One region of the Pseudarthrobacter sp. NCCP-2145 genome, then DNA from elsewhere that is predicted to be linked to it. Evidence: riboswitches for the same ligand, from Rfam matches in the RefSeq annotation. Region 1 holds a riboswitch; the other holds the start of a gene.

Region 1 (7,176 bases):
GCGAGTCGCGGCAGGCGAGGCCGGCGGGGATGAGCCCGTGGCCGTCGCCGGCTTCCAGCAGCGCTTCCCACAGGCCGGCGGCGTCCCCGTTCGGGACGTAGATCTCGAAGCCGTCCTCGCCGGTGTATCCGGTGCGGGCCAGGAGCAGGTCCTGGACAGCGCCGTTGACGGTGATCCCTACTTCGACGGCCGCGTAGTACTTCAGCTCAGTCACCAGGGAGTGCTGCTCGGCGGGGACCAGCGTCAGGAGGATGGCTTCGGCGTTCGGGCCCTGCACGGCGATGAGGGAGGTCTCGGCGGAGACGTCCTCCACGGTGACATCGAAGCCGGCGGCCCGCTCGGCCAGGGCAGCGGCCACCACCTTGGCGTTGCCGGCGTTGGGGACCACCAGGTACTTCTCTTCACTCCGGCGGTAGGAGATGAGGTCGTCAATGATGCCGCCGTCTTCCTGGCAGATCAGCGAGTACTTGGCCTTGCCCACGGCCACGGCGGACAGCTTGCCGGCCAGGGCGTAGTCCAGGAAGGCTGCGGCGTCCGGGCCGGTGACCCAGACCTCGCCCATGTGGGAGAGGTCGAACAGGCCGGCGGCGTTACGGACGGCGTGGTGCTCGGCCAGCTCGGAGCTGTACTTAAGGGGCATCTGCCAGCCGCCGAAGTCGGTGAAAGAGGCGCCGGCCAGCTTGTGCTGCTCATAGAGCGCTGTGTAGTTCTCAGTCATCAGGAAATCCTTAGTTCTCAAATGCAGTTTTGTCCTCGAACGCGTCGAGGGGAGGGCAGGAGCAGACCAGGTTGCGGTCACCGGCGGCGCCGTCGATGCGGCCAACCGGCGGGAAGTACTTGTCCTGCCGGAGGGAGGACACGGGGAAGGCTGCCTGCTCGCGCGGGTACGCGCGGTCCCAGTCGGAAGAGACGACGGCGGCGGCCGTGTGGGGTGCGTTGCGCAGCGGGCTGCTGGTCACGGTGAAGTCGCCGTTGGCCACCTGGTCGATTTCCTTGCGGATGGTGATCATGGCTTCGATGAAGCGGTCGATCTCCGCGAGGTCCTCGGACTCGGTGGGCTCCACCATGAGCGTGCCCGCCACCGGGAAGGAGAGCGTGGGGGCGTGGAAGCCGAAGTCGATGAGCCGCTTGGCCACGTCCTCCGCGGTGACGCCGGTCTGGGCCGTCAGGTCGCGCAGGTCCAGGATGCACTCGTGCGCCACCAGGCCGCTTTCGCCGGTGTAAAGGACCGGGAAGTAGTCGTTCAGCCGTGCCGCGACGTAGTTGGCCGCGAGCAGTGCGGACTTGGTGGCCTCGGTGAGGCCGGTCCCGCCCATGAGCTTCACGTAGGCCCAGGAAATCGGGAGCACACCCGCAGAACCGAAGCGCGAAGCGGAAATCGCAACGCCATGCCCGGCTTCATGGGCGGCCTTGTTTGCATCACCGGGCATGAAGGGTGCCAGGTGTGCCTTGGCAGCAACCGGTCCGACGCCGGGTCCGCCGCCGCCGTGCGGGATGCAGAAGGTCTTGTGCAGGTTCAGGTGCGAGACGTCGCCACCGAACTTGCCCGGCTGCGCCAGCCCAACGAGCGCGTTCAGGTTCGCGCCGTCAACGTACACCTGGCCGCCGGCGGCGTGGACGGCGTCGCAGACCTCGCGGACGTCGGAGTCGTACACGCCGTGCGTGGACGGGTAGGTGATCATGATGGCCGAGAGGACGTCCTTGTGGGCCTCGATCTTCGCTTCCAGGTCGGCGTGGTCGATCGTGCCGTCCGCAGCGGTGGCCACCACCACAACCTTCATCCCGGCCAGCACCGCGGACGCGGCGTTGGTGCCGTGCGCCGAAGCCGGGATCAGGCAGACGTTGCGCTGCTGGTCACCGCGGGAATGGTGGTAGCCGCGGATCGCCAGCAGCCCGGCGAGCTCACCCTGGGACCCGGCGTTCGGCTGGATGGACACCTGGTCATAGCCCGTGATCTCGGCAAGGTCCGCCTCCAGGCCCGCAATCAGCTCACGCCAGCCCTCAGTCTGCGAATCCGGGGCAAACGGGTGGATCGACGCGAACTCCGGCCAGGAAATGGCTTCCATCTCGGCCGTGGCGTTCAGCTTCATGGTGCACGAACCCAACGGGATCATGGTGCGGTCCAGCGCCAGGTCCCGGTCGCTGAGCTTCCGGATGTAGCGCAGCAGCTGGGTCTCGGAACGGTGCGTATTGAACACCGGGTGCTGCAGGAAGTCGGAGGTGCGCAGCACGGACTCCGGCAGTTCAAAGCCCTGGCCGGACACAACCGGACCGGCACCAAAGGCCACCGCAACCGCGGAGAGGACCTCCGGCGTCGTGGTTTCATCGACGGACACGCCAACCGTGTCCGCGTCGATGAGCCGCAGGTTGATGCCGCGGGCTTCGGCGGCGGTGATCACCTTGGCGGCCTTGCCGGGCACGCGGACGGTGATGGTGTCGAAGAAGGTCTCGGACACCAGCTCGCGGCCTGCATGCTTCAGCGTGGCGGCCAGGGCGCGGGCGTTGTTGTGGACGGTTTCGGCGATCGCCTTCAGCCCGTCGGGGCCGTGGTACACGGCGTAGAAGGAGGAGACGATGGCCAGCAGTGCCTGGGCGGTGCAGATGTTGGACGTGGCCTTCTCGCGGCGGATGTGCTGCTCGCGGGTCTGCAGGGCAAGGCGGTAGGCCGGGACGCCGGCGTTGTCCTTGGAAACGCCGACGATGCGGCCGGGGAGGGTGCGTTCCATGCCGTCGCGGACGGCCATGTAGGCCGCGTGCGGTCCCCCAAAGAACAACGGCACGCCGAAGCGCTGGGTGGAGCCGACGGCGATGTCCGCCCCCTGCTCGCCAGGAGGGGTGATGAGGGTGAGGGCCAGGAGGTCGGCGGCGACCGTGACCAGTGCACCGCGTTCCTTGGCTTCCGCGATCACGGCGGACTGGTCCCAGACCCGGCCGGAGACGCCGGGCTGCTGGAGGACCACGCCGTTGATGTCGCCGTCCGGCAAGCCGTTGGTGAGGTCGGCGACCTCCACCTCGAAGCCGAGGGCCTCGGCGCGGCCCAGCACGATGGCGATGGTCTGCGGGAGGAGGTCGGCGTCCAGGACGGTCTTGCCGTCCTTGGCCGTCTTGTTCTTATTCGCCCGGCGCATCAGCAGCACGGCCTCGGCCACAGCGGTGGCTTCGTCGAGGAGGGAGGCGTTGGCCACCGGGAGCGCCGTGAGGTCCTGGACCATGGTCTGGAAGTTGAGCAGCGCCTCGAGCCGGCCCTGGGAAATCTCCGGCTGGTACGGGGTGTAGGCGGTGTACCAGGCGGGGGCTTCGAGGATGTTGCGGCGGATCACCGGCGGCGTCACGGTGTCGTAGTAGCCCTGGCCGATCATCTGCACGGCCATCTTGTTCTTGCCGGCCAGCTTGCGGAGCTCGGCAAGAACCTGGACTTCACTGAGGGCGCTCTCGAGTGTGAGGGGCTTGTCCTGGCGGATCGAGTCCGGGACGGCGCTGTCCACCAGGCCATCAAGGCTGTCGTAACCGACCGCCTTGAGCATGGTGTCGACGTCGGACTGGCGGCGCGCGCCGATATGGCGGTCTGCGAAGGTGGTTGGGGACGAGTGAACCGTCATGAGGGGAACTCCATAATTCAGGTGGCGCCTTAGCACCACGTTGATTCGGGTTCCTCCCCGCTCTGTATTGGACCTGAGAGTTTTGCGTTGCCCTGCTGTTCAGCAGGGCGCCACTTGCACCGTCGGTGAGCCCGGTTGCCCGGACTGCTTTCCAGAGTTGCCTTGCCGCGGCGGTACGTGGGCCTGAGAGATTCCTGGGGAGGATTTGCTCCTACGGCGCCTGCTGAACGTACCGGCAGGACTCTCCCGCCGCAGATCATAAGCATGTGCCACTGGTGGGTGACACGACTCACAGGATACCAAGATGCGCGCCGGGATCCAAACTTCCGGACCCGCAGAGGCGGGATGGCGACGGCGGGACGCGACGTCGTCGGCCGCTTGGGCTTAGGGCTGGCCAGGAGTTGTTGGCGCAGCTTTCCTGCCGGTTCTGTAGCCCGCCCAAAAGGCAAGCAGCAGCAGGCCCACGACGGCGATTGCCAGGCCCGCCTGCGTCCCCGGGCTGAGGAACGCCATCCCGGTGCCGGAGAAAGGCTGGTTGCTCAGCGGCGCGTAGGCGAACCAGCCAATGTAGGTGTTCCGGTTGAGCCAAGCCACCAGGCACCCGGCCAGCAGGACCACGAGCCCTGCGATCGGCAGGACCACTCCAGGTACCCGGGCCGGCTTCCGTGGTTCGCGTTGTTCGGGCGCGCGTTCGTGATCAGGTGTGTTGTTGTCCCCCATGCAGGCGAGTCTAGCCGGGCTGCCGGCCGCAGCCGCGCCGCGGTCCGCCTCCGGGGCCGCCCTCCCGAGGCCAGGGAACGAGCCCAGCCTCCGGGAACAAGCCCGCCGGGCACAGCGTTGGGATACCTACGACACTTCCGCCGCCCACTGCGCGGCACCCAACAGAACGGAACCACATGGTCAGGGCTATCTGGAACGGAAAAGTCATTGCCGAATCCACGGACACCGTGGTGGTGGAGGGCAACCACTATTTTCCCCGCGACGCCGTCAACGCCGGCTACCTGAGGGACAGCGACCTGTATTCCGTCTGCCCGTGGAAGGGCCGGGCCAGTTACCACACGCTGGAAGTGGACGGGAAGGTCAACGTGGACGCGGCCTGGTTCTACCCCGAGCCAAAGCCCCGCGCCAAGCAGATCGAGGACCGGATCGCCTTCTGGCGCGGTGTCACCATCGAGGGCTAGCAGGCGCCCACCTCAGGCGGGAGCTGCCTGAACCAAACGGACGACGGCGGGACCTCCCGCCGTCGTCCGCTTCTGTTGTGGGGGTGGCGCGGACGGGCCTACCGGCCGGTGATGCCCGGGGGTAACGTGGCGATCAGGCTGACACCCGTTCAAGGAGGAACCCGGCATGGAAATCATCACGATCGAAACGCCGCAGCTGGGCGACCGTACCTACCTGGTGCATGACGGCGCGGTGGGCGTGGTCATTGACCCCCAGCGGGACACGGACCGGGTGGAAAAGGCCGTCTCGGACGCCGGGGTGCGGATCACCCACGTGGCCGAGACGCACATCCACAACGACTACGTCACCGGCGGGCTGCAGCTGGCCCAGGACCACAACGCCGCCTACCTGGTCAACGCAGCGGACGACGTCCCGTACAGCCGCCAGCCGATCTCGGACGGGGACACGGTGCAGGTGGGACGGATGGTCCTCAAAGCCGTGGCCACGCCGGGGCACACCCACCACCACCTCTCCTACATCGTGACGGACGGTGACCGCCAGGCGGTGTTCTCCGGTGGAAGCCTGCTCTACGGCTCCGTGGGCCGCACCGACCTGGTCAGCCCGGAAGACACCGTGCCGCTCACCCACCACCAGTACAGGTCGGTCCGGCGGCTGGTGGATGAAGCGGGTGGGGACGCCGGGCTCTACCCCACCCACGGCTTCGGCTCCTTCTGCTCCTCGGGCCCGGCCAGCGGGGCGGAATCCTCTACCATCGGCGAGCAGTTGAGCGGGAACCATGCCCTGACCGACCCGGACGAGGACCACTTTGTCCGCGAGCTGATCCACAACCTCACGGCCTATCCGTCCTATTACGCCCACATGGCCCCCATCAACATGGCCGGCCCCACCGCGCCGGACCTGGACCTGCCCGACTCGCTGGACCAGGATGAGCTGGTGTCCCGGCTGGAGAGGGGCGAGTGGGTGGTGGACCTGAGGAACCGGGTGGCCTTCGCCAACACCCACCTGAGCGGCAGCGTCAGCTTCGAGTACGGCGACGGCACGCAGTTCACCGCCTTCCTGGGGTGGGTCCTGCCCTGGGACGAACAGCTGACGCTCGTGGGCGCGCGCCGGGACGTGGAGAACGCGATCCGGGACCTGTCCCGCATCGGCATCGACAACCCGGATGCGGCCATCGGCTCCGGACCTGCGGAGCTTGCGCCCGGGGCGGCAACCTCCTCCTACGACAGCGTCGGCTGGCAGGAAGTGCTGCAGAAGCCGGAGGACGACCCCATCATCGACGTCCGCCGCACCGACGAGTTCGCAAAATCCCATATCCGCGACGCAGTGAACATCCCGCTCCATGAGCTGCTCCGGCGCCTGGACGAGGTCCCCGCCGGACGGCTGTGGGTGCACTGCGGTTCCGGGTACCGCTCCGCCGTGGCTGCGAGCCTGCTGCAGCGCGCCGGCCGCGACGTGGTGCACATCGACGCCAGCTTCCGCGACGTGAACAAGGCCGGCTTCACCATGGCGTGAACCAGCGAAGGGGGGCGGACGACAGCGGGACCTCCCGCCGTCGTCCGCTTGCGTTGTGCCCCGACTGAAGGGGTGCCGCCTACAGGGTTGCGGCTTCCTCCTCCGCCAGCCTGATCATGCGGAGTTCATCCTCCACCGCCCGGGACGGCCAGTAGTCCTTGGCCAGCTCGCTGGCCCGGACCCGGTCCGCCTCCGGGAAGAGCTTGCCGAGCAGTCCGGCCGCCTGCATCAGGGCGATGAGCGCTATGGTCCTGGCCTCGGGCGCTTTGGTCCCGGGCTTCGGGGTTCCGGGCTTCGAGCCTGGCGTGGCATCCTGCGTTGCCGCTTCCGGCCCACCGCCTGCAGCCGCTGCGCCGGCCGCTGCGTCCTCGGCCGCGCCGGTTTCCGGCGGCTGGAGGTCGGACGGGGCAGCCCTGAGCGCTGTCCGGATCTTTTCAAGCAGCGCAGCCTCCGGGGCATGGTCCTTTTCCGGATACCGCACGGCCCGGAACCGGCCCAGATGCTTCTCGCCGACGTGTTCCACGATGCCCGCCGCCGCCATCTGTTCATAGATGCGTTGCGTCTGGGCGCGGCCTTCCAGCATGGAGACCCAGCGCCTGGCGCTGTGCGGCCGTGACTTGCCGCGGATGAGCTCCAGCTCGTGCTGAAGCTCCGTTCCAGGTGTGGCGCCGGTGGCCCGGACGTGCTTGCCCTGCAGCTCAATGGCACCAACCAGGTCCAGTTCGGCCAGGATTGCCCCTGCCACCGTGGTCCTGAGTGCGAACACCGGAACTTCGGGTTTGCCGTCTTTGTCATCGGTGGCCAGGAGGAGGAAGGCCTGGGGAAGGCTCAGTTCAACCGCTTGGGGAGTTTCCGCATTCATAGCACCATGGTGCGCCCGCAC
Region 2 (7,176 bases), on a different contig from region 1:
CCTGGTACGAGGGAACGGCACCTTTCCTGCGTTTGGACGGCTGGGCGAGCCCAGGGTGACTACTCCGGCACCACGAGCGCGGGGGTATCCCGCTTGAGGGTCTCGCCGCGGAAGAAGCCGGGACGCACCCTGGCCATGATGAGCATGACGGCGGCGCCTGAGGCCAGGATCCCGACGCCGAGGACGAACACCAGGCCCACTCCGAAGATTTCCGAGCCGCTGCCGAACTCCGGGGCCCAGCTGTCCACTGCCGTCTGCAGGAATACCACGAACAGGCCCACCCCGCCCAGCACCGGGCACACCAGCCGGAGTACGAAGTGCCGCAGGCTGTCGAAGACGCTGTGGCGGAAGTACCAGGCGCAGGCCAGTGCGGTCAGTCCGTAGTAGAAGCAGATCATCAGCCCGAGCGCCAGGATGGTGTCGTTGAGGACGTTCTCGCTGACCACATGCATCACCGCGTAGAAGCCCGCAGACATGATGCCGGCGGCAACGGTGGCGAAGCCCGGCGTCGCGAACTTCCTGCTGACGCGGCCGAACGGTGCGGGCAGGGCGCCGTAGAACCCCATGGCCAGCATGCTCCTGGAGGGTGACATGAACGTGGACTGCAGGGAAGCGGCCGAGCTGGACAGCACGGCAAGGGACATGAGGATGGCGAACGGACCCATGATGGGGGAGGCCAGGGCGGTAAAGATGTTCTCGTGGATCTCGGTATTGTTCAGGCCGTTGCCGGTATCCCCGACGCCGGCGAACATCATGGTGGCGATGCTCACCAGCAGGTAGATCGCCAGGACGATGAGGGCAGTGAGGGTGCCGGCCAGCCCGGAGGTCTTCCGGCCGTTGGACGTTTCCTCATTGACCGTCAGGCAGACGTCCCAGCCCCAATAGACAAAGATGGAGAGTGAGATGCCGGCGGCAATCTGCCCGAAGGTCTCGATCCTGGTGACGTCGAACCATTCCCAGCTGAACGGGATGGCGGTTTCGGACGAGGACCAGTTGGCAAAGGCCATGCCGACAAACAGCCCCAGGACCAGCAGTTGGAATCCCACCAGGCTGTACTGTACCAGCTTGGTGGTGTGCAAGCCGCGGTAGCTGACCCAGACGGCCAAGGCCACGAACACAAAGCAGGTCATCACGTTCAGGGCTTTGTTTGCCGCCAGCTCGGCGAGCTCCGGCGAGCCCGTCAGCTGGGAAAGGAAGAGGTAGAAGAAGTCGACGGCGACTCCCGCGAGGTTGGAGAGCACAATGATGTTGGCGGCCAGCAGGCCCCAGCCTCCCATCCAGCCCACCCAGGGGCCGAAGGCCTTGGTGACCCAGGTGAAGGTGGTGCCGCTGTCCGGGGAATCGGCGTTGAGTTCCCGGTAGGCCAGGGAGACCAGGATCATGGGAATGAACCCGATCAGGAAGATGACAGGCAGCTGGAGTCCGGCTTCGTTGACCGTGGGGCCCAGGGCGCTGGTAAGGGTGTAGGCGGGGGCGATGGTTGAAATGCCCAGGACGACGACGGCGAGCAGGCCCAGCTGCCCGCCTTTCAGTCCTTTGGGGCTGATGCCGGAGGTTCCCGGGGAGTGCGGCCCGGAACCGGCAGGGGATGTTCTGGTGCGGATGGTCTCGGTCATGGCACCACTTTCTGGAAGATGTTGAGACAACGGTCACTATATGAATGGCGTTCATTTAGTATGGGTGGATGTGACGCAGGACGCAAGGGGAAATATGAATGCCATTCGTTTATGTCCGTATTTCACAAATTAGTAAGCTCACTGAGAAATCCTCCGCGGACCCGCCACAGAGCGCTGCGGTGCTGATAGCGTCGGGACTACTGGACCACTTGAGGAGGACGCATGAAAGCTTCACCGACACTGACCAACAACCTGCAGGCCGTGCTCGCCGACCTGATCGAACTGCACATCCAGGGCAAGCAGGCGCACTGGAACATCGTGGGAACCAACTTCCGCGACCTGCACCTGCAGTTGGATGAGATCGTGGACGCGGCCCGCCAGTTCGCGGATGACACCGCCGAGCGGATGCGGGCACTGCACGCGCTGCCGGACGGCCGCAGCTCCACCGTGTCCGGGTCCACGAGCCTGGCCCAGTTCCCTGAAGGGCTGATCAGCACCAAGGACGCGATCGAGCGCATCGTCGCTGCCCTCGAGGCTGCCGTTGGCACCATGCGCAAGGTTCACGATGAAGTGGATGAAGAGGATCCCACCACCGCGGACCTGCTGCACGAGTTCATCGCCAAGCTGGAGCAGTATGCCTGGATGGTCAACGCGGAAAATATGAAGCCCACTGCCAGCGTTACGGCGCCGGACGCAAAGTAGCAGCGTCCGCAGTGAAGCGGAGTGCAGGGCGCCCGCAGCCGGAGGTGGAATCCTCCGGCTGCGGGCGCCTTCTGCTGTCACGCTGCTCAGGTCACCTTTCAGCTGTCCGCCCTGGGCACTTTCCGAAGCACGACGGCGGCGAGGACTGCCGCCGTCGCCATCAGTACCAGCCCAATTGCTGCGGTGATGTGCACCCCCGAATCGAACGCCCCTGCCGCGGCCAGGCGCACGGCATCTGCCATGGGCTGCGGCAGCCTGGCCGCCAGCTCCATGGCGCCGGCGAGGGTCTCGCCGGCCTGCGCAGTTCCCGCGGCGGGGGCGGCTTCGGTGATGCCCTCCGGCAGTCGCAGGTTGTGCTGGTAGGAGGCGGTGAGGATGGAACCCAATACCGCGGTTCCCAGCAGGGCGCCCACCTCGTAGCCCGTCTCGGAGACCGCTGCTGCTGCGCCTGATTTTTCCGGGGGCGCACTTCCCAGGATGAGGTCGTTGGAGATTGTTTCGGCAGTTCCCACGCCCAGCGCGAGGATCAGCAGTGCGGCCAGCAGCAGTGAGGGGCCGCCCGCATGGCTGCCAAAAGTGACCAGGCTGTACCCCGTGGCGCTCATCGCAAGCCCGGCCGCCACAACGAAGCCCGGCCGCACTTTCCGTACGGCCGGCACCGCGGCAAGCCCCGCAACAACGGTGGCCACCAGGGCCGGAATCATCGCCATTCCGGCGGCCGAGGGTGACATGCCCTCGATGAGCTGGAGATGCTGGGCCAGGAAGAGGATGAACCCGTTGAAGGAGAACAGGGCCAGGACGTTGGCGGTGATCGCCATGCTGAAAACCCTGTTCCGGAACAGGGAAATGTCCAGGAGCGGGCTGTGCAGGCGCTGCTGGCGGCGGACAAACACAACACCCATGGCCACGCCGAACGCCATGGTCCCCAGCGCCGCGGCGCCTGGTCCTTCGGTGGCGAACTCCTTGATCCCGTAGACCACCGGGGCCATGGTGAACAGGGAGAGCAGGATGCTGGGCGCGTCCACTTTCCCCGGAGCCGGGTCCCGGGATTCCGGAATGAAGGCGGGGCCCAGGACCAGGAGGGGGAGCATGATGGGCACTGCGACCAGAAGTACTGCTCCCCACCAGAACTGTTCCACCAGCCAGCCGCCAAAGATCGGCCCCAGCGCGGCGCCGCCCGAGAACCCTGCGGCCCAGACCGCGATGGCCAGCCTCCGCCGGTTGGGGTCCGTGAAGATGTTCCGGATCAGCGAGAGTGTGGAGGGCATCAGCATGGCGCCAAAGAAGCCCAGCGCGGCCCTGCCTGCGATAAGCCAGCCCGCGTTGGGGGCAAAGGCGGTGGCTGCTGATACTGCCGCGAAGCCGATGCTGCCGATGATCAGCAGCCGCCGGCGTCCGACCCTGTCACCCAGGCTCCCCATGGCAACCAGCAGGCCCGCCAGCACCAGCGGGTAGGCGTCCACGATCCAGAGGAGCTCAACTCCCGAGGTGTCCAGGGCGCTCGCGATGGCCGGCAGCGCAAAGGTCAGCGCCGTGTTATCCACAGCAACCAGCAGGACAGGGAACATCAGCAGCCCCAGCGCCAGCCAGTCCCGCCGGCTGCCCGGCGGGCGGCTGCCTGCGGGCAGGTTGGACGCGGTGGGGTGGAAGCTTTTGGGCTGGGAGGCGGCGGACTGTGTCATGAAATAACTGTACCGTCTGGACGGTAGAGTTAATAAATCGAATCCCCACCGTGCATGATGGGAACCATGGCCAGGAAACCCGTCGCGCGAGATGCAGTCCTCGATGCTTTTGAAGAGCTCCTTATCGACGTGGGAGAACGGGCGGCCACCCTCGATGCGGTCGCCAGGCGGGCCGGTGTCTCCAAGGGAGGCCTGCTCTACCACTTCCCCAACAAGGAAGCACTGATCACGGCCACCCTCGAGCGGCTGGACCAGCTGGCGGGGGAGGATCTCGCTGCGATGGCAGACGCAAAGGAGGGCGCCGCCGCGTACTTCATCCGGTCATCCCTCTGGTCCGACACCCCCATGGACCGCTCCTTCGTTGCTGCCACTCGCCTGGCGGAAGTGGCGCACGAGGAGGCACGGCGCCGCTTCGCCGCCATCCAGCAGCACTGGCTGGACCTCATCGGGAAGGACGTGGGCACGGCAATGGCCAAGGCGGTGCTGTACATGGGGGATGGGCTGTACTTCAATGCCATGTGGGAGAGCGGGCCCTCCGGCAACCCCGGGAACAGGCGGGAGGACGTGGAGGAGCTCCTGGCGGCAGTGGAGCGGCTGAGGGGCTGACCGGCATTTGCCCGCGGGCCCGCAGCGTAGGAGAATTGCTCCATGTGTGGGCCGTCACCGGCAACCACAAACACTACAAATCAATAGCCTTTGATCTGCGGCGGGAGAGTTCTGCCAGAAGGTACACGCAGGCGCCGTAGGAGCAATACCTCCCCAGGAATCTCACAGGCCCATGTACCGCCGCGGCGAGGCAACTCTGGAAAGCAGCAGGCTGTCGGCTTTGAGATCCGGTCCCGGAAATCCAGGCAGCTGTGCTCACCGACGGTGCAAGCGGGACCGGCCCAGGCCGGCCACGCGGAAACTCTCAGGTCCAATACAGAGCGGGGAGGGACACGAATCGATGTGGCGTACCCTGCGCCGCCCTATTTATGGAGTTCCTCGTGACTGTATCTCCGGCCTCCGCCGCCCCGGCCGCCACCACACCTGCTTCTGCCGAACCCGTTTCTGCCGCAGCCTTCGTTGACCGGCACATCGGCGCAAGGCGCCAGTCCGACGTCGACACCATGCTCAAGGCAGTGGGTTACGACACCGTGGACGCGCTGGTGGATACCGCCGTCCCCAAGGACATTCGGCAGGATTCCCCGCTGGAACTGGCAGGCGCGCTGAGCGAGGTGGAGGCCCTCGCGGAGCTCCGCAGGCTGGCCGCCAGGAACAAGACCGCCGTGCAGATGATCGGCCAGGGCTACTACGACACTGTGACCCCGCCGGTGATCCGCCGCAACATCCTCGAAGGACCGGCCTGGTACACCGCCTACACCCCGTACCAGCCCGAGATTTCCCAGGGCCGGCTCGAGGCGCTGCTCAACTTCCAGACCATGGTGCAGGACCTGGTGGGCCTGCCCATCGCCAACGCCTCCCTGCTGGACGAAGCCACCGCCGTGGCCGAGGCCGTGCTGATGATGCGCCGGGCGAATAAGTCCACCGGACAGAATGCCGCTGCCCGCGACGGTAAGACTGTGCTGGACGCCGACTGCCTGCCGCAGACCATTGCCATTGTGAAGGGCCGCGCCGAAGCGCTCGGCTTCGAGGTTGAAGTGGCGGACCTTTCCCAGGGACTGCCGGACGGTGCCATCAACGGGATTGTCCTGCAGCAGCCCGGTGCTTCCGGCCGGGTCTGGGACCACTCCGCGGTGATCGCCGGGGCCAAGGAGCGCGGTGCGCTGGTCACGGTTGCCGCCGACCTCCTGGCCCTCACCCTCATCACCCCTCCGGGCGAGCAGGGTGCGGACATCGCCGTGGGCTCCGCCCAGCGCTTCGGCGTCCCGCTGTTCTACGGCGGCCCGCACGCGGCCTACATGGCTGTGCAAAAGGGCCTTGAGCGCTCGATGCCCGGCCGCCTGGTGGGCGTCTCCAAGGACAACGCCGGCGTCCCGGCCTACCGCCTTGCCCTGCAGACCCGCGAGCAGCACATCCGCCGCGAGAAGGCCACGTCCAACATCTGCACCGCCCAGGCGCTGCTCGCCATCGTGGCCTCGATGTACGCCGTCTACCACGGCCCGGAGGGCCTGAAGGCGATTGCGCTGTCCGCCCATACCCACGCCAGGAGCCTGGCTGCGTCCCTCAAGGCCGCAGGCCTCGATGTGCTGCATACCAGCTTCTTCGACACCGTCACCGTTTCGGTGCCGGGCAAGGCTGCCGGAATCGTCGCCGCTGCCGAGGCAATGGGCATCAACCTGCGCAGCATCGATGCCGACACCGTCGGCTTCTCAACCGATGAAACCACGACGCCGGACATTGCCGGCCGCGTCCTCGAAGCCTTTGGCGTGGACACCCCCGGCGTCCCGGCCACGGCGAAAGGCAACGCAGCCTTCGCGCTGGACACCGCCGTCGAACGCTCCACCGACTTCCTGCAGCACCCGGTGTTCAATACGCACCGTTCCGAGACCCAGCTGCTGCGCTACATCCGGAAGCTCAGCGACCGGGACCTGGCGCTGGACCGCACCATGATCCCGCTGGGTTCGTGCACCATGAAGCTGAACGCCACGGCCGAGATGGAAGCCATTTCCTGGCCGGAGTTCGCGTCGATCCACCCGTTTGCCCCGGATTCGCAGACTGAGGGCTGGCGTGAGCTGATTGCGGGGCTGGAGGCGGACCTTGCCGAGATCACGGGCTATGACCAGGTGTCCATCCAGCCGAACGCCGGGTCCCAGGGTGAGCTCGCCGGGCTGCTGGCGATCCGCGGCTACCACCACTCCCGCGGTGACCAGCAGCGCAACGTCTGCCTGATCCCGGCTTCGGCGCACGGCACCAACGCCGCGTCCGCGGTGCTGGCCGGGATGAAGGTGGTGGTGGTGGCCACCGCTGCGGACGGAACGATCGACCACGCCGACCTGGAAGCGAAGATCGAGGCCCACAAGGACGTCCTTTCGGCCATCATGATCACCTACCCGTCCACGCATGGTGTGTACGACTCCGATGTCCGTGAGGTCTGCGACGCGGTCCACGCCGCCGGGGGACAGGTGTACGTTGACGGTGCAAACCTGAACGCTCTTGTGGGCCTGGCGCAGCCGGGCAAGTTCGGTGGCGACGTCTCGCACCTGAACCTGCACAAGACCTTCTGCATCCCGCAC

Evidence for each region. A riboswitch is a leader RNA that binds a small molecule or an ion and turns the genes downstream of it on or off. The one in region 1 is predicted to bind glycine.
Region 2: another riboswitch for glycine. It lies ahead of gcvP (aminomethyl-transferring glycine dehydrogenase); the one in region 1 lies ahead of gcvP (aminomethyl-transferring glycine dehydrogenase).

What each region holds. Positions count from the first base shown of each region.
Region 1 covers NZ_BRCG01000002.1:313,798-320,973, reverse strand. The annotation lists gene gcvT (glycine cleavage system aminomethyltransferase GcvT) at 1-718, opposite strand, end outside; gene gcvP (aminomethyl-transferring glycine dehydrogenase) at 729-3,599, opposite strand; glycine riboswitch at 3,761-3,858, opposite strand; gene NFU08_RS02945 (hypothetical protein) at 3,984-4,319, opposite strand; gene NFU08_RS02940 (DUF427 domain-containing protein) at 4,496-4,780, shown strand; gene NFU08_RS02935 (rhodanese-like domain-containing protein) at 4,947-6,293, shown strand; gene NFU08_RS02930 (GPP34 family phosphoprotein) at 6,373-7,155, opposite strand.
Region 2 covers NZ_BRCG01000034.1:14,540-21,715, forward strand. The annotation lists gene NFU08_RS20215 (APC family permease) at 60-1,616, opposite strand; gene NFU08_RS20220 (Dps family protein) at 1,839-2,318, shown strand; gene NFU08_RS20225 (MFS transporter) at 2,417-4,000, opposite strand; gene NFU08_RS20230 (TetR/AcrR family transcriptional regulator) at 4,067-4,606, shown strand; glycine riboswitch at 4,698-4,796, shown strand; gene gcvP (aminomethyl-transferring glycine dehydrogenase) at 4,975-7,176, shown strand, end outside.